DNA from 3 places in the Thalassotalea fusca genome. Region 1 is predicted to be linked to each of the others. Evidence: predicted binding sites of a transcription regulator. Region 1 holds the regulator's gene; each other region holds the start of a gene.
The links. The regulator sigma-54, encoded in region 1, starts transcription at its own class of promoters, with help from an activator protein. The targets are predictions, from matches to a motif close to GTTGGCACGNNNNTNGNNT.

Region 1 (10,551 bases):
ATTCTTTGTGTTGTAATTGGCTAGTAAGACGATCAGGCTAAAGAACTGCGTAGCCTGATCGTAACATAGAGTGTTGTGTCTTAAAGCATGTGCTCTTTAAGATAAGTAAACAGTGTTTTATAGCCTTTTCCCGGTTTTTCCGCTGATTTTTCTTTATTGGCTTGTCGCACCAATTGGCGAAGTTTCTGGCGTTCCATCGCTGGGTGGTTAGCTAACGCTTCTTCAATTTTTTCGTTGCCTAATGCAATGAGTTCATCGCGATAAGCTTCAAGCATTTCAATTTGCCTCGTTTTTTGCTGGTTCTTATTCGCCATTAAATCAAGCGCTTGATTAATGGGAGCTAAGTCCATCTCTGACAGCATTCGGCTGATAAAGCGTACATGTCTGCTCAGCGCCTCTGGCTTATTGATGATCTTGTCTGCTAGTACCATTGCCTCTAGCAACTCTTCATTTAGTGGTAATTGCTTTCGTTGATGTTTGCTAAGCTTAACTAAACGCATCGCGTAATCTTGCAATTCATGCATTTCGCGTTTTAGTTGCGTTTTACTTTTATAATCTTCATCGAATTCATCGATATCGTGTTCATTGTGCGGCATAATAGAAAAAAATTTAAATCGATAATAAATTGATTATACATAAAAGCACGAAAGCTCGACATAGCTGAGTGCAACCAATTTTAGCGGATAAGGTAAGCATACGTATAATGACGGAATCAAATAACATCGCAGAACAAATGAAACAAGTTGAAGCGCGCGTTGCTGATGCATTGGCTATGGCAAAATCTTTAGGTGCCGATGGTGCGGAAGTGGCGATGAGTCGTCAACAAGGACTAAATGTATGTTCCCGATTAGGTGAAGTAGAAACAGTTGAGTTTACAAATGACGGAGCACTCGGTATTACCGTTTATCAAAATGGACGCAAGGGCAGTGCTTCAACCGCTGATTTGTCAGATGCCGCTATCAAACAGACAGTAACCGCTGCGGTAAATATTGCTAAATATACGTCTGAAGATAAATTTTCCGGCTTGGCTGATAAATCGTTATTAGCGATGGCACCACAAGACTTAGATCTGCATCACCCAAAAGCGATTGATACTGATAAAGCAATTGCGCTTGCGATTGAGTGTGAGCAAGTTGCTCGTGGTTACGACAAACGCATTACCAATTCTGATGGCGCATCACTGGCGTGTTTTGAAGGGTTTAAAGTATATGGTAATAGCAATGGTCAACTGGTCGGTTACCCAAGCTCGCGTCATAGCTTAAGTTGTGTTGTGATTGCGAATGAAAATGACGATATGCAACGAGATTATGCTTATACCGTCAATAGAGACTTTGACTTAATGATGTCGCCAGAACAGGTTGGCGAAAAGGCAGCAAAAGAAACGCTCGCCAGGTTGCACGCAAGAAAAATTGCGACTGCTAAGGTACCTGTAATGTTTCGTGCTGATATCGCAAATACGTTCTGGGGACATTTCATTGCCGCTATCAGTGGTGGCAATTTATATCGCAAGTCATCGTTCTTGTTGGATAGCCTAGGTAAGGAAATTTTTCCTGAATTTTTGCAAATTAATGAACGCCCACATATTAAGAAAGCGTTGGCTAGTAGTGCTTTTGACAGTGAAGGCGTTGCAACGCATGATCGTGAAATCATCAAAGCGGGTAATCTGGAAACTTATCTTTTAACAAGTTATTCGGCACGTAAACTTGGCATGCAAACGACTGGCCATGCAGGTGGCATCCATAATTGGCTGGTTGAGCCAACAGGTGGCGACTTTGACGCAATGTTAAAAACCCTTGGTACAGGCTTACTAGTGACGGAACTGATGGGACAGGGCGTTAATGTCGTGAATGGAGACTATTCACGTGGCGCTGCTGGTTTCTGGGTTGAAAACGGAGAAATCGCTTACCCAGTATCTGAAATTACCATTGCGGGCCGATTGCAGGACATGTTCAAAGGCATAATAGCTGTGGGTAACGACATTGATATGCATGGCAGTATTCGCACTGGGTCTATTATTGTAGACGAAATGCAAGTGGCAGGTAATTAAGCAATAACTTGCAGATTAATTGGTAGTATATCGGAAAAAGCGATGAACATTTTTAATGTTCATCGCTTTTTTAATGGGCTAAACAGCCCTTAATTGGACAATAACAGCGTTGCCGTACCCAAAAAGGCAAAAATACCTACCACATCAGTTACTGTTGTAAGAATTACGCTTCCGGCAAGTGCTGGATCAATTTTCATACGCTTAAGTATTAATGGAATAGAAACCCCGGCAATACCAGCTGCGGTTAAGTTCATTAACATCGCAAATGCGATAATGCCACCGAGTAACAAATCTTGCTGCCAAATTGCGACAACGGTTGCGATCAGAAACGCCCAAATTAAGCCGTTGAGGAAACCGACCGCTAGTTCTTTTATGAGCAATGCTCTCGAGTTACTGTCGCCAACATGGCCCAACGCCATACCACGAATAACCAGTGTCAACGTTTGGTTACCTGCAACCCCGCCCATGCTTGGCACAAGCGAATTTAAAATAGCCAATATGGCTAATTGGCTAAGAATGCCTTCAAACATACTCGATACTGCAACGGCCATTAGGGCGGTTATCAAGTTGACGCCTAACCAGATTGAGCGTTGTTGAGTACTTTTTACAACGGGGGCAAAGGTATCCGCTTCGTCATCTAGACCCGCCATACTCATCATCGAGTGTTCTGCTTCTTCACGAATGATATCGATGACGTCATCAATAGTGATACGGCCTAGTAATCGACCGTCGTTGTCAATAACGGGAGCAGAAAACCAATCGTAGCGTTCAAATAGTTGTGCTACATCATTTTCAGGCATATCGACTGGCACCGCTTCAATTTCTGAATCAATTAGCGTAGAAATTATAACATCGGGTTTGGCAGTAACGATGGTAGATAAACTTACAGAACCAATGAAATGATCTTTTCTGTCGACAACATAAAATGAGTCAGTAGACTCTGGCAATTCACCTTTTAATCGTAAGTAACGTAAAACCACATCAACGCTCACGTCAGGACGCAACGTGATGGTATCGGTATTCATGATACCGCCAGCGGTATCTTCTTCGTAAGATAAGGCTTGCTCTACGCGTCCACGGTCTTGAGAGTCCATAGACAGCAGTACTTCTTGATAAACCGTATCAGGAAGTGTTCTAAGTACTTCGGCTACGTCATCAACATCCATGCCTTCGGCAACCGCGGCCAATTTTTCTGGACGCATGTTTTTGAGGATTCCCTTACGGACTTCCTCGTTGAGCTCTTCTAGAACTTCACCGTGATGATCGGGATCGATAAGCTGCCACAGTATGGTACGACTTTTGGTTGGTGACGATTCAAGTAATAGAGCAAGGTCGTAGGCTGGCATGTTTTGCAATAGTTTTCGAACGTAAACGAACATACCACTGCCGAGGGCTTGGTTTACCTCGAGTAGCTTTTGTTGACCAAAATCTTGTTCAGAAATCTCCGGCATAATACTTTCCTGTGCCGTTATATTAATTGGAATTAATTATTCGAAAAACTATGCACCATAACAAATGCACTGCCACTTAGGCTCAGTGTTATTAGTGTCTACTTATTAAGCGCAACTGTGGTTTTTGGCGCTTGCTTGAATGTAAGTGTATCTTAAGTCGGAAGTTTTAGCAGCTTTTTTATTGCTGTGAAATACTTTACAAGAGGGATAAATGAAGGGGAAGAATTGAATTATGGGGTTTAATCGTCTTCATCAAATTTATCAGAAAACAATTGGCATACTTCGGTAAGAGCCTGTTCAGCGTCCTTACCATCTGTTTCAATCAAAACTTCTTTGCCTTGACCTCCCGCAAGCAACATTAAACCAATAATACTGCTGGCGTCAGCTTCCTTGTTGCCAAGCTTTACTGTGACCTTGGCATCAAATGCCTGACATACTTGCGCTAATTTGGTTGCCGCGCGAGCATGTAATCCTAGCTTATTGGTTATCGTAATCTGTCGCTGAAAGTTTGGCATGGTGTTTCCTAAATTACAGCTCAATATCTCTATGTCTTGATTGAACGTCTGAACGTTCTTTCTTAAGATTCTTCGCTAGCAATTCTGCAATGTATACGGAACGATGCTTTCCACCTGTGCAGCCTATTGCAATCGTGATATAGCTACGGTTGTTGCGTTCAAGGTGTGGTAGCCATGTCATCATAAAGCTATTAATTTGCCAAATAAACTTTGTCACGATAGGTTGGCTTGCAAGAAAATCTTGCACGGGCTGATCTAATCCTGTGTAGGGTTTTAGTTCTTTTTCCCAGAAAGGGTTTGGAAGAAATCGGGCATCAAATACGTAGTCTGCATCTTTTGGGATTCCGTGTTTAAAACCGAAGGATTCAAATACGACAATCATAGTGCCAGTTTTCTTACCTAATATGCGTTCACGGATCATGTCTGCCAGCTGGTGTGGTGATAACTGGCTGGTGTTAAAATATAAATTAGCGCGACTGGCAATAGGTTCCAGTAGCTTTTTTTCCAAAGAAATAGCCTGATCTAATGCAATGTTTTTGCGGATCAATGGGTGTAATCGTCTTGTTTCGCTAAACCTACGAATAAGGTCTACATCTTCTGCGTCCAAATAAAGAATACTCAACTCAACATTATTGGGTAAGTAATCAAGGATTTCTGCGACATCGGAAGGTTCGTCAGGCAAGTTACGTACATCGATACTTACTGCAACAGTTTCATAGTCGTTAATTACTGTATGCGTTAAGGCTGGTAACAAATTAACGGGGATGTTATCAACGCAGTAATAGCCTAAATCTTCCAGAACTCTTAAGGCAACACTCTTGCCCGATCCAGAACGGCCACTAACAATAATTAACTTCATTTAAGGGGTTCCTTGGTAGGTTTGTTATACCTTAACAGAAATGTATGCACGCTACATCTATCAATGGTTGGTTTGCTGTACGAGCGAATACAGTTCATGACTGGTTTCACATTTTCTCGCTTGTTTGCAAATTCGTTTGTCGCTAAACACCTGGGCAATACTTTGCAAAGTACAAAGGTGCTGCTGGCATTGTTCTTCAGGAACAAACAAAGCGATAAAAATATCAACCGGGCGATTATCGATAGAGTCAAAGGAGACAGGTTCAGATGTTGTCACTAATACCGCAATGACTTTCTCCGTATTGGGCAAGCGTCCGTGAGGTATAGCAATGCCATTACCTATGCCGGTAGAACCCATCTTCTCACGCGTAATTAAACTATCGAGTAACTCAAAAGTTGTAGAGCCACTGATGTGTTCAGCGGCTTTCTCACTGATGGTTTCAAGTATTTTTTTCTTGCTAGTCGCTGGGACTGCACATAACGTGCAGTCCTCGGTTAATATTTCATGTAACTTCATAAGGCGTGTGAAGGATTATTACTTCTTTAGTATTGGTTTAATTTGCCTTTGTACTTAAGTACTTGGCGATCAAGTTTATCGATAAGAGAATCAATTGATGCATACATATCGCCATTTTCGGCTTTACCGTGAATTTCAGTACCATTCAAATGTAAAGTTGCTTCGGCGATTTGACTTAATTTTTCAACTGTTAATACGACATACACGTTATTGATATGCTCAAAATGTCGTTCTAGCTTGGCAAATTTCTCATTAACGCATTGGCGAAGTGAATCGGTGATTTCAACATGATGACCTGAAAGATTAATCTGCATATGCGTATTCCTTATCGTTGGGTGAGTTAAAGTAAACTTTTTCGTTGGTTTGAAGGTGGAATAGACAAGGACTCGCGGTACTTAGCTATCGTTCTTCTCGCAACATTTATTCCTTGTTCAGCGAGTAGCTCTGCCATTTTGCTGTCGCTTAGTGGCTTAGCGGGTAGTTCGGCTGCAACAAGTTTTTTGATTAATGCGCGGATAGCTGTCGATGAACATTCACCGCCATTTTCCGTGCTTACATGACTCGAGAAGAAAAACTTCAACTCAAATATGCCTCTCGGAGTATGCATGTATTTTTGTGTGGTAACACGAGATATTGTTGATTCGTGCATATCTACAGCTTCAGCAATATCATTTAAAACCATCGGACGCATCGCTTCAGGGCCATGTTCAAAAAAGCCTTGTTGGCGTTGCACGATACAATTAGACACTTTTAATAAGGTTTCGTTTCGGCTTTCTAAACTTTTAATGAACCATTTAGCTTCTTGGAGATTAGAGCGAATGAATTGGCTGTCCGTGGTCGATTTCATTGAACGAGCCATAGAAGCATACTGTTGGTTAACTGTTAATCGAGGCGCAGTATCAGGGTTTAATTCTACGACCCAGCGACCATTCTTTTTCTCAACAGATACATCCGGTACGATGTATTGATCGTCACCTTTAATTACGCTATCACCAGGGCGAGGATCCAAAGACTGGATTAATCGAATAACTTCACGTAGTTGGTCTTCTTTTAAGCGTGTTTTACGCATTAATTGACGATAGTCACGATTACCCAGTAAGTCGATGTGCTCAGACAATACCACTTTACTTTCTTTTAACCATGGCGTGGCAGGGTCGAATTGATTAAGTTGAATTAATAAACACTCAGAGATAGAGCGAGCGCCAACGCCAACGGGGTCAAACATGTTTATACGCTTGATTACTGCTTCTACTTCATCAACTTCTACGTCTTCGACACCTAAGCTCTCTAGAATATCTTCGGCGGTAACGGTTAAATAACCAGCGTCGTCGATTGCATCGATAATCGCTGTGGCGATTGCGCGATCTGTTTCAGTAAATGGCGTTAAATCCATTTGCCAACGTAAGTGATCTTGAATAGATTCTGTGGTCTCACCTTGATAAGTGTAATCATCTGAAGGGCCAACGCCGCCACTCGATACACCTGCGCTAAAGCTTTCATCCCACGTCGTATCAATATTCAACTCTTCAGGGATATCATTTTTATCCATTGCTTCGGTCGTGGTGATTTCATCAGCCGAAGGCATGGCGTCTTCAGAACCATCGGAACTAGCATTATCGGATGAGTCATTTGATTGTGCTGAAAACGCTTCTTCGAGGTTGTCAGGTTTATCTTCTTGGTTAGTTGGAGCTGATTCATCTACTTCCAGCAATGGATTGCTTTCTAGCGCTTCTTGGATTTCTTGTTGTAAATCCAATGTCGACAATTGCAACAGTTTGATTGCCTGTTGCAATTGTGGGGTCATGGTGAGTTGTTGACCTATTCGAAGTTGCAGAGTAGGGCGCATCTAAAAACTTACTTTCCTGTTATTGTTATTAAACATAATTAGCTGGATTACCTTAACTATAACGTGAATTGTTCACCGAGGTACACATCTCTTACGTGTTGATTCGCAAGAATTTGATCTGCGTCACCCTCAGCAATTAACTCACCATGACTCACAATGTAAGCACGTTCACATACATCGAGCGTCTCTCTTACATTGTGGTCCGTAATGAGAATACCTATACCGCGCATTTTTAAGTGTAGAATAATTTTCTTTATATCTCCTACGGAAATAGGGTCTACACCAGCAAATGGTTCATCTAATAGAATAAATTTAGGATCAGCGGCAAGTGCGCGTGCAATTTCAACACGACGCCTTTCACCACCAGAAAGGCTCATCCCAAGATTATCCTTTATGTGTGAAATATGAAACTCTTCAAGCAGTTGCTCAAGCTTTTCTTCACGTTCTACTTCTGTGAGCGATTTACGTGTTTGCAATATCGACATAATATTGTCGTATACACTCAGCTTTCTGAATATCGACGCTTCTTGAGGCAAATAGCCAATGCCTTGTCGCGCTCTTTCATGCATTGGAAGCAGTGTAATGTCTTCATTATTTAGCGTAATACTTCCGCTATCATTTGGTACCAGACCTACAATCATATAAAACGATGTAGTTTTACCTGCACCATTAGGGCCTAGTAGACCAACAATTTCACCTGCGTTAACAGACAATGAAACATTTTTTACTACACGTCGCCCTTTGTACGCTTTTGCGAGTGCATTCGCAACTAGTACTGATTCACTCATCTATTTTTTCTTCTTTTCTAGATGCTGCGGCTGTAAAACAGTCTCAACCTGTGCATCATCGTCACTCGATGCGTTGACCTGTTCAGTTCTGAAATTGTAGGTGATGGTATCACCCGTCATTTGTGTACCGTCTTGCTCAAGGTACGCATCGCCAGAAATGATGATTAGGCTATTAGCCGGATCATATTTGATTTCATTTGCTTGTAAATTGATGGGGGTTCCATCGGCAAGTGTTCGGCTAAATTTTGCAGGACTACCTTTAGCAATATAAATTTTTTCCTTAGCGTCAGTCGAGGTAATAACCTGTACCAAATCGGCATTGATCACAAGAGAGCCTTGTGTAATAACCACGTTTTCTATGTAGCTAAATATTTTCTTCTTTAAATCACCGTCTTGGCTTTCAGATTTTATGATAACTTCTTGATCAAAGTCACTTACTTCAGCAGATATTGCGGTAGGTGAAGTCGCGACGGTAAGGCTAAGCGCCAAACTAAGAGTTAGATTTCTTGTAAATCGTTTGTACATGTTCATTCAATGTCATTTGTGTAGTGTTTAAGTCAACAACGAGTCCTGAGCCGTATATGGTAAATCCGTTGCCGATAATCATAATTGCTTGTTCTGAACTTAGTACATTCGTACGTAAATTCAGCTCCAAGTAGCTACCGTGAATTTCTCGCACCAAACTACTGGCGTCAGTAGACATAAGTGTTACGCGGTTCTCAAGTTTCACGAGGTTATTACTATAAAGGGTGCCATCAATGGCACTGACTTTCCAAGGTGCTTCGCCACCTTTTGGATATAGCGTGTATTTGGGCTGATCAAAGTGGGTAACTTCGTAATCTGCAAAATGCTCCATACGTTTGGCGTCAATATTGTACGCAAGTTTACCTTCTTTGTTATATATATCGCTGCTCAGCGTTTCCGCGATAAAATCAGGTGCGATATCATTGTCTAGATCGGTCAATGTTGGTTGTTTAGATTGATGCCATTCAACAACGGCATATATCAATATGGCAAACACAAAGAAAGAGAATGCTGCGCCATAGAGTCGATTCATATACTTGCACCCTTTGCATGCGCAAGTGTTCCTTGAGCCAGCATCATTAAATCACAAACTTCTCTTACTGCACCAAAGCCACCGCGAATAGTTGTTGTATAGTCGGCCATCGCTTTAATAGTCGGGTGGGCATCATTAACCGCGATGCTTAAGCCAACAAAGTTCATACATTCAAAATCTGGCATGTCATCGCCTATGTAGGCGACTTGTTCTGGGGAAATGTTTAGCGATTGAATCAGTTCGACTAAGCAAGGCAATTTGTCTTCTTTGCCTTGAATAATATGCTTAACATTCAGAGCTGACATACGTGTTTGCACGATATTCGATTGTCGTCCAGTGATAACTGCAACATCAACGCCACTGGCACCAAGTGCTTTAACGCCAAATCCATCTTTGGTGTGGAATGCCTTCAGCTCTTCGCCATCATTTCCCAAATAAATACGGCCATCAGAGAATACGCCGTCGATATCACAAACAAACAATTTTATAGCTTTTGCTTTTTCGATGAATTGGTCGGCGACTGCACCGTAAAGTGTTTGCATCACAGCACCCCTGCACTAAGTAAATCATGCATGTTCATAGCACCAATGGGATGATTGGCATCATCGACAATAATAAGACCATTGATCTTTTTGTCTTCCATCACTTTAAGTGCTTGGGCTGCGAGCATTTCTGCTTTGGCAACAGTTGGTTGGCGAGTCATAACAGATGCAATCTCATCTTTATGTATATCTATTCTTTCATCAAGAATACGCCTTAAATCGCCGTCCGTAAACAGGCCAATAAGTTTTTGATTATCGTCGACTACTGCTGTCATCCCCAAACCTTTAAGTGACATTTCTACCAATGCGTCTTTTATGAGTACATTCTTGGTCACAATGGGTAAACGTTCTCCAACATGCATAATGTCGGCAAGTCTAAGCAAAAGGCGTTTTCCTAAGCTACCACCAGGGTGTGAAAGAGCAAAGTCTTCAGCGGTAAAATCGCGCGCGTTGAGTAAAGCGACTGCCATGGCATCACCCATAACTAAGGTAGCCGTCGTACTAGATGTTGGTGCGAGACCCAAAGGACAAGCTTCTTGGGAAACACCGACATTGACATGTACGTCAGAAAGTTTGGCCAACGTTGACTTATTATTGCCAGTAAGCGCAATTAGCTTTGCTCCGATGCGTTTTATCACCGGCATAATCTGTACAACTTCACCGGTTTCACCAGAATTGGATATCGCTAACACGACATCATCACTGGTGATCATACCTAAGTCACCGTGACTCGCTTCACCGGGATGAACGAAGAATGATGGTGTGCCAGTACTGGCGAGAGTCGCTGCTATTTTTCCACCAATATGTCCAGATTTCCCCATGCCAATAACGATGACTCGCCCAGAGCAACTAAACATTAATTCGCAGGCATAGTTGAAATCATCATCAATAAAGGTACGCAAGTCTGCAACAGCTTGTTGTTCAATATCG
Region 2 (10,551 bases), on a different contig from region 1:
AGTGATCTCATCACCGCAATTACTGCAGGCGCGACACTACATGTTGAATCGTTCCATGAATTTCATCAAATCACCGCTATAGCGAAGCGACTGGCTAAAACACCGAATGTCGCATTTCGTGTAAATCCATCATTTGAACTCAAAGCGTCCGGTATGAAAATGGCAGGTGGTGCAAAACCATTCGGCATTGACCAAGAACAATTAATGGATTTTTTGCCGAGCCTAGATACCAATTTAGTTCGATTAAAAGGGTTTCATATTTATACTGGCTCACAAAACCTCAATGCCACAAGCCTCATTGAAGCCCACACCAGTACGATAGATCTTGCTAAGCAACTGTTGAGTGCATCACCCTGCGCTATTCAATACGTCAATATTGGCGGCGGCTTTGGTATCCCCTACTTTCCCGGTGAATCGCACCTCGATGTTATACCAATCGTAGAAAACTTAAAGAACTTACTTCAGCAGGAAAAATCGATTTTTGGCGAGATCGATATTATTCTGGAATTAGGACGTTATCTTGTAGGCGAAGCTGGCGTTTATATCACCAAAGTGATTGATAAAAAAGAATCCAGAGGCGAGACATTTGTGGTTTGCGATGGTGGATTGCATCACCATCTGGCGAATTCGGGTAATTTTGGCCAAGTGATTAGAAAAAACTACCCTGTTGTTATAGCGAATAAGATGGAAGCTGAACCAAAAGAAAAAGCGGTCAATATCGTTGGCCCACTATGTACGCCATTGGACATAATCGCAAATAAGGTTATTTTGCCTGATATAAACATCGGTGATTACGTCGCCGTTATGCGCTCAGGCGCATATGGTGCAACCGCAAGTCCGATTAATTTTTTAAGTCAATCAAGTGTATATGAAATACTTCTTTGATATATTGTTCGATGTCACACTAAATGTGTAAATAGATAATAAACTGTTATAGTTAAGTCATTAACCGACAATTATGGAAAGTGATCAAGAGAATGAAACAATACTCAATTGCTGAGAATTTCAATCAATACTTTCGCGTACGTTTTGCCAACACCAAAGAGCTTAGACAAGAAGCTTTTAGAATTCGTTACGGTGTTTACAGCGATGAACTTGGTTGGGAACCAGAGAATGCCGATCGAATGGAATCCGACGAATGCGATGAATATGCGTACCATTGTTTACTTGAGCACCGCAGAACTGGCGTATATGCGGGTTGCATTCGCCTCATTATTCCTCCCATTGATGAACCAAACAAAAAGCTCCCCTTTGAGCAATTTTGTTTACATAGTGCGACGCCTGAGATTCTTGATACAACAAAACTCCCGCGTGGTGGCTTCGGTGAAATATCGCGACTCGCAGTGTTAGCAAGTTTTAGGCGACGCGAAAAAGAAAAAAACGTCCCTTATGTGCTTAATAGTGTGAACCCCGAAACGGTATACTCTGAAGACGAACGCAGAAACTTTCCAAACATCGCAATGGGGCTATATTTAGGCGGTTTAGCATTAGCTAACATTTGTAATCATATTGGTATGGTTGTCATGATGGAGCCCAGACTGAGTAGACGCTTAGAGCGATTCGGCCTGCCTTTCCAGCAAATCGGTGAAGAAATGGACTATCATGGACGTCGCGCAATGTTTTATCTTGACCAAAAAAGTTTCTTATTGAATTTATCTGATCAAATAAAGACATTGTACGAAATCATATACGCGGATCTAAAAGAGCAGGTATTTTTAATTCCTCATACCAACCTAAAAGAAAAATAACGGAGTGTGAACATGGCACATGCATTTGATTACGACTTAGCGTTTTCAAGAAATATAGGCTGGTTTACTGAAGACGAGCAACGTCATTTAAAAGAAAAAAGAATCGCAATTGCAGGCTTAGGTGGTGTTGGTGGTTCGCACATCGTCACACTCGCTCGATTAGGTATCACAAAATTTAATGTCGCCGATTTTGATTTATTCGCGTGTGAAAACACCAATCGACAAGTAGGGGCAAATGTCAGTACTTACGATGAACCAAAGCTAGATACTATGGTTGCTATGGCAAAGGCGATAAACCCAGAAATTGACATTCGCGCCTTTCCTGACGGAATCAACGACGACAATACTGATGAATTTTTACAAGATGTCGATTGCTACGTTGACTCTTTAGACTTCTTTGCAATGCCACCTCGTATTAAAGTTTTTGAAAAGTGTGCTGAAAAACGTATTCCTGCTCTCACGGCTGCGCCTATCGGTATGGGTACTGCATATATTAACTTTATGCCCGGCGACATGACTTTCGAAGAACACTTTGGAATGAATGGGTTAACTGAAAATGAACAGTACCTTAAATTTTTTATTGGTTTAACGCCTACGGCAATACAAAGCCAGTATTTGGTTGATCCTTCACGTCTCGACTTGGCAAATAAAAAGGGCCCATCAACGATTGTCGGATGTCAGTTAGCCGCAGGTGTAGCAGCAAGCCAAGTAGCGAAGATGTTTCTTAACCGTGGAGAAATTCTCAATGCACCATGGGTACAGCACTTCGATGCCTACACCAATCAATTTGAGAAGTCATACCTTGAGGGTGGTCATACTAACCCACAACAAATGAAGCTATTTGAAACATTAAAGATACAGTTTGGGATTTAGTATGCCGTCCTTAGCACACCAGCAGGAAATTATTACTGCTGGTATCAATGCGCCGTCTGCTGACAATAGTCAGCCTATGCTTTATGCATGGCAAGAGAATCAACTACAACTATGGATAGACACAACGAGAGCAGGTAAAGCTTCAGATAATCGTTGGGTGTTGGCAGATATAGCATTAGGCGCGGTTATTGAAAACTGCATCATTGCGGCCAATGCGTTGGGCTATCAGCATACTTGTCATTATTTTCCAGATGACAAAGATGACTCTCACGTAGCAAATATCAGCTTTGAAACAAGTGAGAAAGCACCTAACGGCGACCTTGCCCAATTCATTAATAAACGATGTACCGATAGACGTTTACCTTTCAAAGGTAAAATTGCCGCAGAAGAATTAGATCAGCTAGCGCAATGCGTTGAGCATTCGTCATGTAAATTGACCTATGATCTAGTGTCTTTTGGCAACAGTCCTCCCGCACTGCCAGTAATCACTAAAGCAGAATCAATTCGATTTAAAAGCAAAATTCTGCACCAAGAACTCTTCTCTACCGTAAAATTTGACAATACCCATGCCGACGAAGGCATGCCTGTCGAAGTTTTAGCAATTGAAAAACCTGCTTTGCCAATGTTTAAGCTGCTTAGTTCTTGGAAGTGGATGAACCGCCTAAATAAAATAGGCGCGCATAAAATGCTTGGCATGAGATCAGTATATTTGCCTATCATTACCTCTCCTGCACTGTGTCTACTCTCTATAAAAGACAACGATAGAGTGTCAATAATTGAAGGCGGGAGAAGTTTTCAGCATCTATGGTTAAAGGCGACTGAATTAGGCATGTCGCTGCAACCATACGCTGCGCCAGGTATTTTCTCATTAGGATTTGTTGCCTGTGAACCAAAATACAAGTCAGAGATGGCAGAAATCGGACAAATGATGCAAGCGCTCAAACATCCAGACAGTGGCTTTGGCTTAATGTATTTTCGTCTAGGACGAAATGGTAGCGTTAAACATAGAACAAAACGACGCCAACTCTCTACATTTTTGAAATACCCGACGCAAAAATATATTGGTTGAGCAAAGTGATATATAGCTTTGCTCATACTCTTCTTTCACCGCCCTCTCGCAGATTGTATGTAACGATTCCCTAGATCAATCATTTCACCAAACAACAACTGTACAAAAAACACACAAAAACAATAAGTTCAGGTGTCACTATTCTTTACAGCAGCGAAAATCCAGTCGTATTAACGACTGCCAGAACCATCTCTACAGGCCTTTAAAAACATAATACCACAAGTATTTTCGTCAACTTGGCACCATGCATGCATATTAAAAATCAACAATCGAACATAAATATTAAAAACCGAATATAAACAGATACTTCAGAGGTAGAATGATGAACATTAAAAAAGGATTATTAGCTGGTGTTGCTGCGTTAGGACTTTCACTTTCAGCACACGCTTCATTCATCAACATTGGCGGTGTTGTTTGGGATCCAGATAGCGTTAACGCTTTCCCTTCTGCACAGGATTTTTTCAGCAGTGGCAACTTATTTGAAGGCATAGCTGAAAACCCAGGTGACGTTGTTACTGGCTTTGGTATTTTCGACCAATTCAATAGCGATACAAACAATGCAGCCGCATTCTGTCCTGGTTGTGAATTAACTTTTACATTCTCTATGGAGCTAGTATCTTACACTCCAGTAGTTGGTTCTACAGGTCTGTTCAACTTTAAAGACTTAGCAATCAACATCTTTGTTGATCACACACCTGACTACGCAGCAACGTCTGCAACTTCTAGCGACGGTAACTTATGGTTAGCTTTAGCTGCACCAGGTGCTCTATCAGGTATAGGTACTGACTTAGGTACAGGTTCTGACACAGGTACTGGTTCTGCACTATTAAACGTAGTAGGTGGCTTAGCTGCTGACAACTTCGACACAGACGGTGAAAAAGACGGTACTGATATGGTTCTTTCATCTTCTTTCCAACCCTCAGGTACTGACGGTGTGTTGAAAGGCGGTTTTGAACTTACTGGTGACTCAATTCCAGAGCCAGCGTCAATTGCTTTATTAGGCCTAGGTCTATTAGGTTTTGCTGGTTCACGTAGAAGAAAAGCTTAATTAGTCCATCTAATTAAACTTTCAGCGACAATCAAAAGCCCGTTCCATTGAACGGGCTTTTTTGTTGGCCTAGTTAAAATTATAGCTGGGTCATGAAGTATTCCCAACAGAACAAGCTCTAGACACTAATACTAATTTTCAAATCAGACAGATGGTTTTCCCAACCCCGATATATTACTGCCAAAATTCCAAAATAAAACGCTAAGGGCAATTAATACCCGCTTACATCACCGCCATTTTTGTACGCTTGTACAGGCAATCCATTGTTATTTTAGGATTTTTGTTCAACCAAAGTGTCGCGATAATTTACAAACATCTAAATTGAGAAATTTCTGGGATTTTATCCTTGTGTAAAAAAGCCTGTGTAAACAATTTATTGCAATCTTATTAACGCTTTTGGCACACACTATGCTTTTTTAATGCCGTCGTAACGACTTGGATAAAATTTAATTAAGTATTTTGGAGATAATACATGGAAATTAAAAAAGGGTTATTAGCTGGCGTAGCTTCGTTGGCTTTGTCGGCATCTGCACACGCTTCGTTTATTAACATAGGTGGTGTGGTTTGGGATCCAGATAGCGTAAATGCCTTTCCAGCAGCACAAGATTTTTTCAGTAGCGGCAACTTATTTGAAAACGTCGCTAAAAATCCAGGAGACATAGTAAACGGCTTTGGTATTTTTGATCAAATGAACAGCGATGTTAACAACGTGGCTGAATTTTGTCCTGGCTGCGAATTAACTTATACCTTTTCAATGGAATTAGTGAGCTTTGTAGGCAATGTCTTCACCTTTAAAGACCTTCAGATTGATATTTTCGTCGATCACACACCTGATTACGTAGCAACGGCTGGCTCGTCAAGCGATGGCAACCTATGGTTATCATTAGTCGCAGCTGGTAATTTAACAGGCTTGGGGACTGACTTAGGTACTGGTTCTGATACGGGTACTGGTAGTGCATTGTTAAACGTTGACGGCGGTTTAGCCGCAGGAAATTTCGACACGAACGGTGAAAAAGACGGTACGGATATGGTGCTATCTTCGTCATTCCAACCTTCTGGCACACCAGATGTACTTAAAGGCGGTTTTGAATTAACCGGTAACTCTATTCCTGAGCCAGCTTCTATTGCGCTATTAGGTTTAGGATTACTCGGCTTTGCCCGCTCTCGTAAGAAAGGCGCATAACTAGCCCCCTATAACAAAATTTATTGTAAGCCCGTTATTAACGGGCTTATTTATCTGGCAGTTAAAAAATTGCTAAAAAAAGTGTTCAATTCGAATTCAACTATATATCGATAACACAATCCTTAATCTAGTTGTCTCGAAGAGCTTATCTACAATCAACCTATGCATTAACAAACGCTAATTCAAACACCTAGAATACGTTATTTGTGATTCCTATTCTCTCGAAAGTATTTTTTTGTGCTTAGGTACAATTAAGTGTCATAAAATTTTACACCCCCTAATTTACAACAGAGTAACACGAAAAAACAAGTCAACATTAAAATCATAAAATACAATAACTTAAAGCCACCAAGAAAAAACTGGCACAACAACTGCTAATATACCGACAATTACATAAATCAAGAATTTCAAAATTTTTACGTTGGAGATAAATCAACATGAACATTAAAAAAGGATTATTAGCAGGTGTTGCTGCTTTAGGACTTTCACTTTCAGCACACGCTTCATTCATCAACATTGGTGGTGTTGTTTGGGATCCAGATAGCGTTAACGCTTTCCCTTCTGCACAAGATTTTTTCAGCAGCGGTAACTTATTTGAAGGCGTAGCTCAAAACCCAGGTGACGTTGTTACTGGTTTTGGTATTTTCGATCAGTTCAACAGCGACGAAAACAATGCAGCGGCTTTCTGCCCGGGTTGTGAATTAACATTCACGTTTTCTATGGAGTTGGTATCTTACACTCCAGTAGCTGGCAATGCTGGTTTATTCAACTTTAAAGACTTAGCAATCAACATCTTTGTTGATCACACACCTGACTACGCAGCAACTTCTGCTACTTCTAGCGACGGTAACTTATGGTTAGCCCTAGCTGCACCAGGTGCTCTATCAGGCATCGGTACTGACTTAGGTACAGGTTCTGACACAGGTACTGGTTCTGCATTATTAAACGTAGTGGGTGGCTTAGCTGCTGACAACTTCGACACAGACGGTGAAAAAGACGGTACTGATATGGTTCTTTCATCTTCTTTCCAACCTTCAGGTACTGACGGTGTGTTGAAAGGCGGTTTTGAACTTACTGGTGACTCAATTCCAGAGCCAGCGTCAATTGCTTTATTAGGCCTAGGTCTATTAGGTTTTGCTGGTTCACGTAGAAGAAAAGCTTAATTAGTCCATCTAATTAAACTTTCAGTGACAATCAAAAGCCCGTTCCATTGAACGGGCTTTTTCATTGAACTCAATACTACCCGCACAATAGTACTCTCAACATTGCTCATCCCCCTCTAAGCACTTATTCACGCTAGTTCGCCTTCTCGGCCATGTTTAACACAACAAAACTGAGCTCTATTTACACGAATTAAAAGTGTCATAAATTTTTACACAGTTCGATTTTTCCGTCATTTGCCAAAACCGCACTGTACAAAAAACACTCAACTTTACAGTGACTAACCTAAATAATGCCACTATTGGCATGCCCTATGCCTATTACACTACATCTGTATAAACCATTAATATTCGTTGGAGATAGTATCATGAACATGAAGAAAGGAATTTTAGCAGGCGCAGCTGCACTAGGGTTATCACTTTCCGCTCAAGCATCATTCATCAATGTTGGTGGTGTAGTATGGGATCCAGATAGCACCAATGCATTTCCAGCTGCACAAGACTTTTTTAGCGCGGGTAATCTATTTGAAAACTTTGTAGTAAACCCTGGCGACATAGTCAGTGGCTTTGGTATTTTCGATCAAATGAACAACGACACAAATAATACCTTAGAGTTTTGTCCTGGCTGTGAATTAACCTTTACCTTTTCTATGGAGCTTGTAAGCTTTGTTGGCAATGACTTTACCTTCAAAGATTTGTTCATTGAGATTTTTGTTGACCACACCCCTGATTATGCAGCAACAGCAGGTACTTCAGGTGATGGAACGCTATGGTTAGAGTTAACTGGAAATGGCTTGCTAACAGGTACTGGTACTGATTTGGGTACAGGCTCAGATACTGGTACAGGTAGCTCTTTACTCGATGCAACTGGCGGCCTTGCTATGGGTAATTTTGATACAAATGGTGAAGCAAACGGGTCTGACATGGTGCTTTCATCTTCTTTTCAGCCAGCTGGGGCTGGTGGACCTGCACCTCTTCGAGGCACCTTTGAATTAACTGGTAACTCAATTCCAGAACCTGCAACAATCGCATTACTTGGCTTAGGACTTCTTGGATTTGCCAGAAGTAGAATGCGTACTTAAACTAGCTTTGTAATAGAAACAAAAAACCGCTCATTGAGCGGTTTTTTTATTAGCTAATCTACGTCTCTAATTCATACGTTTTTTAACGGCTCTCAATAGAGATAATACATCTTCATCCTGCGTTTTTACTTTGACCAGTAAATTTCTAGCCGACTGAATATCATTCTCATCAACCAAGATATCAGAAAGAACGACTAATACTCGCGCATCTGTTGAACCTTTAGACACCGCTTGTTGCAATACATTTTTTGCTTTTTCCTTGTCACCTCTGCGGTGTAAGATCACACCGTATGTCTCTAACACAGGAACGAAGTCAGCCTGCAGATTGTAGGCAAACTCAATGTGTTCAAGCGCTTTGTCTAAACTGTTATCTTCTAGCATCATCCACGCTAGATTATTGCGGACAACAATATTTTCAGGATGTGCTTCAAGAATCAGCTCGTATTGCTTAACAGCCTTCGCTTTATCCTTTGGTAAATAAAGGCTAGATAAGAAAAAACGGATCCCAATATTTGGCGTATTTTCTAGGAATGTTTCTAGCGTTTGCTCTGCCTCAGCCTGTTGGCCGTTATATTTTAGTGCACGTGCTAAGTTCAACGCGTTTTTAGCATCGGGTTGCATCTCAAAGCTGGCCGAAAAAGATTCAATAGCATCGTTATATCGTTTCTGTACAATTGCTAAATATCCAGCAGTTGTATCGACAAAAGGATGTTTAATATTTTTCGCATTTACTTTTTCGATTTCTTTAAGCGCACCGGCATAGTCTTTGTTTCTGAACTTGAAGTAAGCGAGCAAGGCCTCTAAACGTGTGTTTTTGGGATAAAGGCTATAGGCTTTTTCGGCAATATCTAATGCAGCCTGGAACTCTTCACTAATTTCGTAAACACTGATTAGGCGTGTATAAAACAAATAGTTGTCTGTAGTCGCCTTGATAGCCTGCTCATAAGTGCTTTGCGCCTTGTTAATAAGCTTGGCTTCCATGTAGCCATCACCTAGCGTTAACCAGTATGACAATGGTAAATCATTTTTTTGCTCTAATTCTTCTAGCACTTTAACTGCTTTCTCAGGCTGTTGCGTAAGGCGATAATGCTGCGCTAGCCCTATCGCTAAGTACACGCTTTGTGGGTGTTCCGCATAAGCCGTTTCAATGTTTTCGATTGACTGGTTAATGTCGCCTGCTTTTATACCCGCTTTAATCAATGCAGCAATCGCTTCTTTATGGCTTGGGTTAAGTTTGACGATTTGCTTATAATTGGCAATTGCTTTTGGCATTAAACCGTTTTGCTCAAACACGCCTGCTAAACCAAATAATGCGCCCGTATTGTTTGGCTCAGTTTTTAAAGCTGATTCAAAACTTTGTTGAGCATTGGCAAATTGATTGCTACGCACGAAGATCATTCCCTGTAGCAAATGGCCTGATGCAGAATTGTTATTCTCTTTTAACCAATTGTCGGCAATTTCTTGCGCTTTTTTGTCTTCTCCGGCCTTCAAATATTGGAGCGCTAATGAGTACTCCACTTCGGTCAAGCTTGGGTCTAGTGACAAGGCGGTTTCAAGTGCATCAATTCCCGTTAAATCGTCTTGGCTAAGCAAAATAAAGCCTTTCTTAGCAACCAAATTAGCATCGTTAGGGTTTAAGTTGATCGCTTCTTCGATCATTTCACGCGCACTTTCAAAGTCACCGGCTTTTAACATTTGTGTGCTGGCATCGGCTAAAAATGATGCATCATTTTCAGTTAAATCAGACAGCGAATCAAACGACTGAATAGCCTCATCTACATACCCCATTCGTACTTTTAGTACCGCGATGATTTTTTTGACCGGATGTGAATTGGTTAAAAACTTCTCTAATGGGTTTAAGTAGTTATAAGCTGATTCATCGTTTTCTAGCATGTAGGCACTTACACCAGCAATCATTCTCGCTGTCAGAAACTCACTGTTCGATTTTGCAGCCAGATCAGCAAAGTTATAAGCTTCTTGGTAGTTACCTTTGTTGTATTCAACTTGCGCTTTATATTGATTCGCTAAAGGAGCGCCTTTGGTCAGTTTAAGTAATTCGTCAACTTCTTGTTCTGCTACGTCGAACATGCCAGCCTTTAATGCGCTATTGGTTTCAAAGAATCTGACATAATGCGCTGCTGGATGCGCAGCACGATACTTTTTGTAAACATCAATGGCTTCTTCAAACTGTTCTAAAGCAAATAACAAATGGCCATTCAATAATGTCGCTTCTGAGCCGTCATCACCTAATAGTGGATTGTCACTAAGTAGCACTGATGCCTCTTTAAATTTACCATTAGCGTACTCAATATAAGCCCGACCTAGCGTGCTATAGTTTGAATCTGCATCAATGGCATTTGCCTGATCAATCAGATCTTGTGCTTTCTC
Region 3 (10,551 bases), on a different contig from region 1:
ACTCATCTGCGAAAACCACACCGCCCGCCAGCAACAAATAGCCATCGACAAATCTAAAGCCATCCGCGCCCAAATTGAGGGTGAATTTAATGCAATGTTTTATTTATCAGCGGGTTTAATGGCACATGTTGCGACTCACCCTCAAATTAGCAACGAGGAATTTTCCACAATTGCCAGTGAAATCATCGCCACTGGAAGGAATATTCGCAATATTGCACTCGCCAGAAACAATGTGATTACGTATATCTACCCGCTCAAAGGAAACGAAGCGGCACTGGGATTAGATTACACAAAAAACACCACACAATGGCCAGCTGTAGAAAAAGCCATTGAGTTAAAACGAACCATAGTCGCTGGGCCGCTCGATCTTGTTCAAGGAGGACGCGGCATCATTATTCGCACCCCAATATTCACCCGAAAAAGCCTTGCAGGCCATATCGATTCAAACCCTGCCGGCTATTGGGGGTTAGCTTCATTGGTGCTCGAAAGCAACGGATTTTTTACCACCACTGAATTTAGTGAAACACAAGAAGGATTTCAATTCGCTTTGCGTGGAAAAGACGGCTTAGGCGTTGAAGGCGAAATGATTCTAGGTAGCGCCGACGTTTTCAACAGGCAACCGATATTAACCCCCATTAATTTACAACACGGTGAATGGTTACTTGCTGCTAGTCCAATTTCTGGTTGGTCCATCAAGCCAACACAGATTTGGCACATGAGGCTCTTGGGTTGGTTTATTGCCATCGCATTTGGCGCGCTTGTCTCGTCACTTTCTATCTCACGAAAAATCAATCGCGATTTGGCATTTTACGATCCGTTAACCACGTTGCCTAATCGACGATTGCTAGATGATCGTATGCAACAGGTAATGGTATACAGCCAGCGTTATAAGAAATCATTTGGTTTATTTTTTATTGATCTAGATGACTTCAAATGTATCAACGATAAGCTAGGGCATCGTGTTGGAGACGCGCTGTTGGTAGAAGCCGCCAGACGCATGCTGCTTAGTGTACGCGCATCAGATACTGTTGCTAGGACGGGAGGCGATGAATTTCTCATTCTGGTTAATGATATAAATGAAGCCCACGATATGTGCCATATACGTGCTCAACTAACCCATAACCTGCTGAGTGCTGCGAATATCGAAGGTCATGAAATGACGATTTCCGCCAGCATCGGCTACGCTATTTATCCCGAAGATGAAATCACCCTCGACGGATTAGCAAACATTGCTGACCAGCGCATGTATGAAGAGAAGAGCGAGAAAAAATCGAAGGATTAAAGAGTCCTTCGTCCCACGGTTTAATTGAGCTTTTGCTATAATTAGTAGTCTAGTGTCTTTATCTTAAGAGTTACTCATGAAATCTAATACGGCTCTCCTATTTTCTTTAAGTTTATTTCTGTATGCATGCGGCGGGGGCTCCTCAAGCTCAGACACTAACAATGACACACCTCCTCCTCCTCCAGTGCAAGATCAAACACCGAAAGTCTCTTTTTCTTTATCGGATGCGCCAGCTGACTCTATCACTTCTGTCAACGTAACGTTTGAATCGATTACATTAAAATCAGCTGATGATAATGAAGATGATGATTCTGGACTATTAGTCCCCATCTTAGATGACAGTGACAACCCGACCACTTTAACCATTGATTTAATGGATTATCAAGACGGGGAAACTAAGTTGATCATAGAAGGCGCTGAAATAGCCCCGGGTAGTTATAGCAATCTAATTTTAAATACCTCAGGTTGTCCGCAAAACCATAATGGCAGTACAGAGTTTTGCTGGGTTGAGGACAGTGACGGCACTAAGACTTTAAAAACCCCCAGCAACAAGCTCAAATTAGGTGCATTCACGGTATCTGATCAAGGTGAACAAGCTTATACCATTGAGTTTAATCTCCGCTCTTCTTTGGTAAGTACCGCTGGTGGCGCAGGTTACAACTTGAAACCTCATGGTATACGTATCGTTGATGACGCCATGGTAGGCTCGGTTGCAGGAATGGTTGATGTGAATTTACTCACGGCAGGTGAAAGCTGTGAAACAGTGTTCGATGAAGATACCGATCACGGAAAAATCGTTTATCTATATGAGGGCATGCTTGCCGATGAAGCAATGATGGGCGATGAATTTGATCCAGCGGAAGCTCAAAATGAAATCCCTGAAACGGTAGTTGCGCCATTTGCGTCAGATACGATTACATATGACGCTGACAATGACACATACCATTATACAATCGCTCAATTACCCGCAGGCGAGTATACCATTGCATTTTCATGCAGTGCGGTTGGTGATGACCCCGAAGAATACGACGCGCTAATGATTGCCAATCCGAGCGAGCAAGTGCACGAATTGACGATTGAAGCCGAGACTGAAACCACGGTCAATTTTACTGAGATTAATTAACAACGAAATTAACGAACTAATTAAGACTAATCAGGGCGTTATTGATCTTACCGTCTTTTGAGTAACAATAACGTCGCTGTCATATTAATTTTGTGCTTCATTCATGGCGTGACACTCAAATCCTTTTGAATCAACGCGCTTAATATTTTCTTTGGCACCGCACGTTTTAAGTGCCATTTCCATATGATTTTTTTCATTGTAATGCTTGGCGAAAGAACCTAACACTAGCACTGCCACAATAACAATACCCACTTTTTTAAAGTTCGACATATGCCCCCCTTATGCCTTATTTTTATTAGTTTCATAGCTAGCGATAATAGTCGAGCCACCAACAGAATGTTCAAAATACTGTGATTTTACCGCGAGATAATCGGCATCTGAAAAAAATGCTTCAGAACTCGCCTTACTTTCAAAGTAAATAGTAAACACCCGATTGATGTTACTGCCTTCAGGCGAACTCTCGTCATGTTTGAGTACCTCGGCAACGTTGAAATCATAACCAAAACCGCCTTTGTACAAAGTCAGTATTGGCTTCATTGCCTCACGGTAGGCAGTGTACATTTCGTCATCAGTTACCTGCAACCCAACTAACATTTCGTACGCCATAACATTTCCTTATATTCAGATAAGCGAGTGGTTGTGCCTAGAGTCTTCTACCATCACCACGCAAACACAGTGTTTAACAATTAAAATAAGATAAACTCATCTCATTGCATTGGCAATAGTAATGGTCAGGGCGGGCAAACCTGTTATGTAACAATTTCTTAGATGCCACTCTTTACCCAAATATATAATTTACCCGCACGCAATGCTTCCCTCATTCATTTCGATTACATTGTCACTAGGCGCTATCAGCTCTCGATGGTGACTAATCATGATAATTCGCATATTCTGTGCGAGCTCTCTTAGCAGTGACATCATCGCAAGTTTGTTTGCTTCATCCAGCGCAGAGGTGGGCTCATCCAACAATAGTACCCTTGCATCACGTAACAAAGCACGCGCTATAGCAAAACGTTGTTTTTCTCCTCCCGAAAATTGATGTGCCTGTTCAGAAACTTGTTGATCTAAATCGTGATTAATACGTGTTAACCAATTATTTAAACCAACGCGATTTAATACTGAAAGAATGCGTTCGTCACTTAACGGTTCGTCTAACCCAAGCGTCAAATTTTCTCTAATAGTTGCATGCAGCAATTTCGGTTCTTGATCAACCCACGCTATTGATTGACGAACTGATGCCAATTCATAAGTATTTAGTGGTTGACCATTAATGAGTACGCTTTCGTGTGTTTCAGGGTAGAAACCTAAAAATTGATTCAGGAAAGTCGTCTTACCGCTGCCACTTTCTCCCAATACGACGGACAAGCCATTTCCTGAAAAACGATAGTTAATATTTTTTAGGATAGCCTTATTATTGCGGCTAAATGAAAGGTTTTGTACAGCTAGCTCCGTTACCTGTGCTAGTGGTGTGGATTGTTCAGATGACTCCATTGGCAGTTGATTTATTTCAGTGAGTCGCGCCGCAGCGCCTGCCGCTTTATTTAAGTTGCTAAAGAACATCGCCATTGCCATTAGCGGAAACGTTAAGCCAAACAAGTACATTAGAAATGCCGTTATCGTGCCTAGCGTCATCGTGCCCTGTGCTAACCAGTATGCCGAAAAACCAAGAATCGCAATCATACTTAGCATCAGTACCAAATTAGAAATGGGGCCAATCAACGACAGTATTTTTACCGCGCGCATTTCATGTTTATAGCACTCATCAAGTAATCCTTTTGATCGTGAATGTAGTTGTGCGCTCGCATTATGTGACTTCACCAAACGTCCGTACCTAAGCCATTCAGTCACGTATTTTAGTAAATTCGCTTCTGCTGACAATGTTGCCTGACCAACACTATTCATCATCATCGCGATAGGTGTTATCAGCACAAAACCGGCTAATACACAGGTAAGTAGCACCAAAGTTAGTCGCCAATCAAGCACAAACATTATTGTAATGACCGAAACAAGCGAAATGATACCGCTGAGTAATCCAATCAAATCATCTGCTAGTACAGCCTTTACTTCTAATGTGTCATTGGCAATCCTTGCACTTAATTCTGCGCTATGCTCCTCATCCATGTCTTTACTTTGTGCATGCAACAAACGTCCAATCAAGCTATAACGCAAGCGAAAGCCTATTTGACACCCCATTCTTCCACCATACCAACCAAGGAAAGCTTCAAACATTGCAGCAATCAATACAATAGCAATGAGCCCAGCAACAACTAGGCCGTCTATCCCCTCACTGCCAATAGAATCTACGAGGTAACTCGAATAGAGGGGCAAGACTAACTCAAGCGCAGTAGCGAAAATGACAAGAATAGTCAAAATAACAAAAGCCTTCTTAGGTGGTTTATGTGGTGACAACAATTGCCATAAAGAACGTATACTACCTTTAGATTCTTGCATTTCGAGCCTCCTCAAATTTCTTCCAGCCAACCAAAGTGACCAAGCGGTCACAGATATGACCAACAAACCCAAATATAAATGACCACATAGTCATTTGTCAAATGACCGAGTAGTCATTTATTTTAAAATATGGCAAAATATGGCCTTTCCATATCAAAGGCGCATATTAGAATGGTTACTCCAACGCAATCGAAACGTGACTTAATCATGTCGACCGCAAAGACTTTATTTATAGAGAAAGGGTTTAGAGGCACAACCATTGCCAGTATTGCGGAATCAGCCGGTATTGCTAAAGGCTCCGTTTACTCTTACTTTTCAAGTAAACTTGATATAGTACAGGCACTTTTTTTGCAATCAGACGAAAAAAACCAACAGTTAGTTGACCAACTTCTAGAGAATAGTCAAAAAAATGGAGTGCAATTTCTAGAGGAATATCTTGTGCAGGAATTTCAAGAAGCCCTCAATGAACGAACATTCATTCAAGCATTTCTATCCGAAGAAATGGTCATAATGGATGCCAATGTAATGGCTGTAGTGCAAGAGTGTCGAATTAACTACCATTTCTCTCAGCAAAAGGTATTACACCATGCATATGGTGACACCATAACTCCATGGTTGTATGACATCGTATCACTCGTTAATGGTCTGCTTCAAGAATATATGATTTACCTAACGCTAGATGATGCGAACTTTTCTATTCAACGCTGTGCCAAACTACTCGCCTTTTGCTTAGACAGCGCAATAAACGCCTTGCAAACTTCAAACGTTAAACCATTGCTCACGCAAGATAATTTCCCGTTAACGCAAGGGATTGATAATAGTGAACGCCAGCACCTTCAGGCGGTACAGATATTGGAAAACATCACTCAAGAAGCGCAAGATATGAGTAGTGTACAGAAACAACAAGTTTTGGAAACTGTATCGCTCATTTCCGCCGAACTCGACAGCGAAGTAATCAACACTATCTTGGTGCGCGCACTTATTGCAAACTTGCGCCCGTATGGGGAATTGAATGTGTATCGAAGACGGTTGGCGGATGTGCTTGATGTTGAATTGATATAGTTAGCTCTAGTACCATCGTAAATGAATATGGACCTGAGATACCGTGCACAAATAAGGGATATCTCAGGTATTTGGCTTCATTTTGTTTTTAACGATACGATTATAAACCGCTATTAGAAAACGTAACCGCAGCATCAGCAACAAAGCGCACTTTAATATGTTTAGCGTCTTTGTCACCCCATACACATGTTAATGTGCCCATTGCTTCTTCACAATTATCCGCGCCACCGATAACGGCTTGAATTTCTTCCTTACTCATGCCGAGTTCAAGTTTATCGTAATTTTCTTTGTTAACTTTTGAACAAGCACTTAAAAGAATAACTAAAGAAATCGCTAATAGAGATGATGATAGTTTCATTTCACTTCCTAATTTGAATTTGATATTCGACTAATATGCAAGGTTAGGTATATTTGACGCCAATGTCCATGAGCAAATGATACAAATAGCGATTATCCGGCTCAGTAATCAAGCTTCTTCATGGCGCATAGAAAAAAGCAGCACTAAGCGTTTAGACTTAGCACTGCTTTGGCTTTTGTTCCGTCATTCGAACAGGTCAATTGTTTAGTGCCGTCGCACAAACAAACATTCGAACTACAGAACTAACTTTAATCGCGGTGTTTCCATTTCTAAAGGTGTAATTTCAACAGTACTCAGTTTTGCCTCGTCATTTTTGAAGCGGTCAAACTGCATATGTTTCAGGCCAAGCTTTTGACATAAAGAGTAGAAAGTTTGAAAGTCTTCTCGACTAATCTCGTCTTCTTCTCTTGTCATCAAACCATCAACATATGCAGCGTCGCCGTTCAATGTAACATTAGCTATGGCATTGTAAGGTTTACCGTAAGCATCAACGCGTAACGCGCGAATCGATTTTACTTCAAATATCCATTCACCGAGTTGTATGTAGCGAGCATTATTGTCAATCATTGTTTCACCCTTAAAAAAAGCCGGCTTGGAAGGTTGGGAGCTGCCGGCAAACATTGCGCGAGCAAAGTTATTGGCGGCGCAGGGGGATAAACTGCGACCACCGAAACTTAGGTAATAAACTTATTTAGTGTTTTTTACAAAAGCGTCAAACTCATCTTTGCTGATCACGGCGTCACCGTTAGCATCAACCTTTGCAAATGAATCATGTAAAAATTGATTAACTTTTGCTTCTACCTGACTAATTGCGCCATCTTTATCTGTATCGATTTGCTGAAAATCAATTTTGTGTGTTGCTGTTGATTTGGCAATAGCTGTCGATTTCTCTACCGCTTCATCTGCGCTCACATATGTAGAGATTAATGCTGTAACGAAAACGGCTAGTGTGACTTGTTTAAGACTAATGTTATTCATTTTATCTTCCTTCAATAGAATTAGCGTAGAACGCATTATTTTTATGTCACTCTCACATAGCACCATCCGTACCAAGATTTTAAACTACTGATAATTAAAGACATTCATGAATTTACTGATCAATAACTGTTGCTATTTGGCGACAGTTATTTTTGTTAAAAAAACTTAGCGCCTACCCGTAACCTTACACACACAAATAAATTGTTAAAAATCAATAACAAACAACACACCAGCCCCGTTTCCTTACCTGTCTCAAATTAACGACAGCATTGAAAACAACAGGCGGATCGCTTAAAAATAAAGGGCTTCTCAACATTTGGATAACGAAAGTTTTGCCCATAAATAAAACGCCTGCACCAAGCGGTGTAGATATTCGTAAGACCCGCACGACAACGATGAAATTATTGTTGCGCAGAAAATATCATGCGCTTAGACGACTATTAGACGGCCGTGCTCTTTCCATCAAAAAGCTGACCTTGCTTGGTTTTTCACTAGTGAGCTTGCCTCTGGTAGTGGCGCTAATTTATAGTGCGACGCAAGTAAATCAACTGTCTAATCAAGGCGCACAGGCGATTTATTCGGTTGCGGAGTTAACCAATATCAATCAGGAACTCAATGATCGTCGTTCGCAGTTAGAACGATATGCTAGCCAATACGTCGTGTTGAAAGACCAAGAATTGAAGCGCAATTACGTGGCGCAATTTCTGAGAATTAGAGAGCTGCTAGACCATCAGCTAGCACCTTACGTTGACAATTCACTCAACGATTTGCGTGCACATTTCGAACAACGCATTCAGTTAATCGACGACCTCATCAATGATCAGGCAATTGATGAGCAATCTTTAGAACCGCTGCAAGAGCACTTTGTCAAATTAGCCGACCTAGGCAAACAAATAAATATTTACAGCAATAAGCTGATTAGTGCGCAAGCTACCAGCATTAAGAAAGGCGCCGAACAGGTTAGTCGCACAATGTTAATAAGCTTAGTGATTATTCCTGTTACTTTAGTTATTGCCGGATTCTTTATTTTCCTGATCACTTCACCACTTAAACTATTGATTCGAAAAATAAAATCACTCGAGCAAGGCAACTTTGAACAAGCAATTCATGTTAAAAGTTCGCCAGAGATTCGGGAAATCGCGGACGCGCTAGAAATGATGCGCTTACGTTTACATGCACTAGAACTGCAAAAATCGAGTTTTATTCGCCATATTTCACACGAATTGAAAACACCGCTGGCTGCCATACGAGAAGGTACGGAACTGATATACGACAATAGTGTCGGGCCACTCAACGACGAACAACAAGAAATTTGTCTAATCATTCGAGAGAGTGTGAATAGGTTGCAGCGCCATATTGAAGAATTGCTCGACTTTAATATTGTGCTCGATTCAACGAGCCTGCAAGACAGTGAAAAAATAGCCTTGCTGGTATTGATTGACAGTGTATTAAACGATCACAAGCTCGATTTAAAACGCAAGCAGATCACCATTATCAACACGCTTGACGATGTGACTATCTACAGTAATGCCAAACAACTTAGGGTGATTCTCGACAATATTATTTCCAATGCGATTAAATACACAAAATCGTCCGGTACGATGACGATTAGTGGTACCATCACCGCAGAGCAGTTAACGCTAAATATTATCGACCAGGGACCCGGTATTAGTGATGATATGAAAGAACGTGTGTTCGAAGCATTCTATCAAGGGCCCGCACCGACTGATTGCCAAGTAAAAGGGAGTGGACTTGGCCTAACAATTGTTAAAGAACTATTGATGCGATTAAATGGTGAAATAATCATTAAGGACAGTGATGCACAACACTGCGGCGCCAATATTGAGATAACACTTCCCCGAGTATCAAGAAATGAAGATTAAATCGGCCGAGAGAAAGAGCAACAAGTTATGAAAACTAGACACCAATTTCCCATTGTTCAAACGATGTTTTCATGTCTAAGACGGTCTTTATTCATGCTGGCGCTGGCTGGGCTACTTTCAGCGTGCCAATCTATCACAGGAGCACCAACGCCTGAATCTGATGCTAGCCACTATTATCTATGGATAAAAACCTTAAGCGATGAAGAATTAGCGGCTGAAATAACCAGACAAAAACAAAATAAGCTCAACGGAGTAGCCAATACAGACTTATTGTTAGTCATGCTTCATAGCTTACCCAACGCCCCTATTCATAATCCTTATACGGCAAAAGCACAACTGAATACTTATCAGCTTGAGCCATATAATCACGCCATTTTTACACCTAAGGATTTGGCATTTATCGTCATGCTAAAAGATCAACTCAATCAGCAGTTGTTATTATTGAAAGAATTGGAGAATTACCAAGGTGCATACCATCAGGCACAATCGCTGATCGCGAAACAAGATAAACAATTAAGCCAGCAACAATTAAAGATTACCCAGCTGAATAAGCAAATTGTCCAACTGAAAAAAATCGAACAAGCCATCAATAAACGAGGACAGTAGCGCGCTATGACGACTTCTGATACACAATCACCAAGAAAAATTTTGATCGTCGATGACGACCCAAGTTTATTGAGGTTAATCGGTATTCGATTGAAAGCCGCCGGATACACTGTCGAGCCAGCAGCTAATGCCAAAATAGCACTTGGCATATTAAAGAGTTTTCATCCTCATATGGTAATCAGTGATTTACGCATGGAAGGCATGGACGGCATGGCGTTGTTCGAGCAAATTAGGCAACAGTACCCAAGCATGCCTGTGGTGATTATGACCGCTCACGGCACGATTCCCGATGCGATAAACGCCACCAAGCAAGGCGTTTTTAGTTTTTTGACTAAGCCTTTTGAAAGTCAGGAACTGTTAGCAACAGTTGAAAAAGCGATGCAGTTACAGCCAGCCATTAGCCCAAAGGGAACACATGAAAACCATTGGCGCGAAGGAATCATTAGTCGTAGCGCTGTAATGGAGTCACTGTTGCAACAAACCAAACAAGTAGCACAGAGTGACTTTAGCATACTTATTCATAGTCAAAGTGGTACGGGTAAAGAGCTATTAGCCAAAGCAATTCACAAAGCAAGTCATCGTGCAGAGCGTCCTTTTACCGCCATTAACTGTGCCGCTATACCTGAACACCTTTTAGAATCTGAATTATTCGGCCATGTGAAAGGGGCATTCACCGGCGCAGAAAATAACCATACCGGCTTATTTCAAGCAACCACTGGTGGAACCCTATTTCTCGATGAAATTGGTGATATGCCGCTGACATTTCAGGTAAAACTATTACGCGCACTTCAAGAAAAAGAAGTGCGTC

Region 2: the regulator sigma-54 is predicted to act here: its motif matches at 3,926-3,944, upstream of ACSLUK_RS04715 (PEP-CTERM sorting domain-containing protein).
Region 3: the regulator sigma-54 is predicted to act here: its motif matches at 7,312-7,330, upstream of ACSLUK_RS05535 (EF-hand domain-containing protein).

What each region holds. Positions count from the first base shown of each region.
Region 1 is NZ_JBQRUN010000016.1:24,356-34,906, reverse strand. It holds gene ACSLUK_RS16255 (succinylglutamate desuccinylase/aspartoacylase family protein) at 1-16, shown strand, start outside; gene yjgA (ribosome biogenesis factor YjgA) at 81-596, opposite strand; gene pmbA (metalloprotease PmbA) at 704-2,047, shown strand; gene mgtE (magnesium transporter) at 2,137-3,498, opposite strand; gene ACSLUK_RS16235 (HPr family phosphocarrier protein) at 3,738-4,013, opposite strand; gene rapZ (RNase adapter RapZ) at 4,027-4,872, opposite strand; gene ptsN (PTS IIA-like nitrogen regulatory protein PtsN) at 4,933-5,388, opposite strand; gene hpf (ribosome hibernation promoting factor) at 5,415-5,702, opposite strand; gene ACSLUK_RS16215 (RNA polymerase factor sigma-54) at 5,729-7,234, opposite strand; gene lptB (LPS export ABC transporter ATP-binding protein) at 7,291-8,022, opposite strand; gene lptA (lipopolysaccharide transport periplasmic protein LptA) at 8,023-8,511, opposite strand; gene lptC (LPS export ABC transporter periplasmic protein LptC) at 8,513-9,079, opposite strand; gene kdsC (3-deoxy-manno-octulosonate-8-phosphatase KdsC) at 9,076-9,621, opposite strand; gene ACSLUK_RS16190 (KpsF/GutQ family sugar-phosphate isomerase) at 9,621-10,551, opposite strand, start outside.
Region 2 is NZ_JBQRUN010000003.1:63,165-73,715, forward strand. It holds gene ACSLUK_RS04695 (pyridoxal-dependent decarboxylase, exosortase A system-associated) at 1-885, shown strand, start outside; gene ACSLUK_RS04700 (PEP-CTERM/exosortase system-associated acyltransferase) at 978-1,748, shown strand; gene ACSLUK_RS04705 (ThiF family adenylyltransferase) at 1,761-2,621, shown strand; gene ACSLUK_RS04710 (hypothetical protein) at 2,623-3,690, shown strand; gene ACSLUK_RS04715 (PEP-CTERM sorting domain-containing protein) at 4,010-4,738, shown strand; gene ACSLUK_RS04720 (PEP-CTERM sorting domain-containing protein) at 5,211-5,921, shown strand; gene ACSLUK_RS04725 (PEP-CTERM sorting domain-containing protein) at 6,359-7,084, shown strand; gene ACSLUK_RS04730 (PEP-CTERM sorting domain-containing protein) at 7,450-8,163, shown strand; gene prsT (XrtA/PEP-CTERM system TPR-repeat protein PrsT) at 8,230-10,551, opposite strand, start outside.
Region 3 is NZ_JBQRUN010000003.1:254,239-264,789, forward strand. It holds gene ACSLUK_RS05495 (diguanylate cyclase domain-containing protein) at 1-1,282, shown strand, start outside; gene ACSLUK_RS05500 (DUF4382 domain-containing protein) at 1,359-2,405, shown strand; gene ACSLUK_RS05505 (hypothetical protein) at 2,490-2,675, opposite strand; gene ACSLUK_RS05510 (DUF1330 domain-containing protein) at 2,685-3,011, opposite strand; gene ACSLUK_RS05515 (ABC transporter ATP-binding protein) at 3,201-4,856, opposite strand; gene ACSLUK_RS05520 (TetR/AcrR family transcriptional regulator) at 5,028-5,918, shown strand; gene ACSLUK_RS05525 (DUF3862 domain-containing protein) at 6,019-6,276, opposite strand; gene ACSLUK_RS05530 (hypothetical protein) at 6,511-6,843, opposite strand; gene ACSLUK_RS05535 (EF-hand domain-containing protein) at 6,964-7,254, opposite strand; gene ACSLUK_RS05540 (sensor histidine kinase) at 7,587-9,137, shown strand; gene ACSLUK_RS05545 (hypothetical protein) at 9,165-9,743, shown strand; gene ACSLUK_RS05550 (sigma 54-interacting transcriptional regulator) at 9,750-10,551, shown strand, end outside.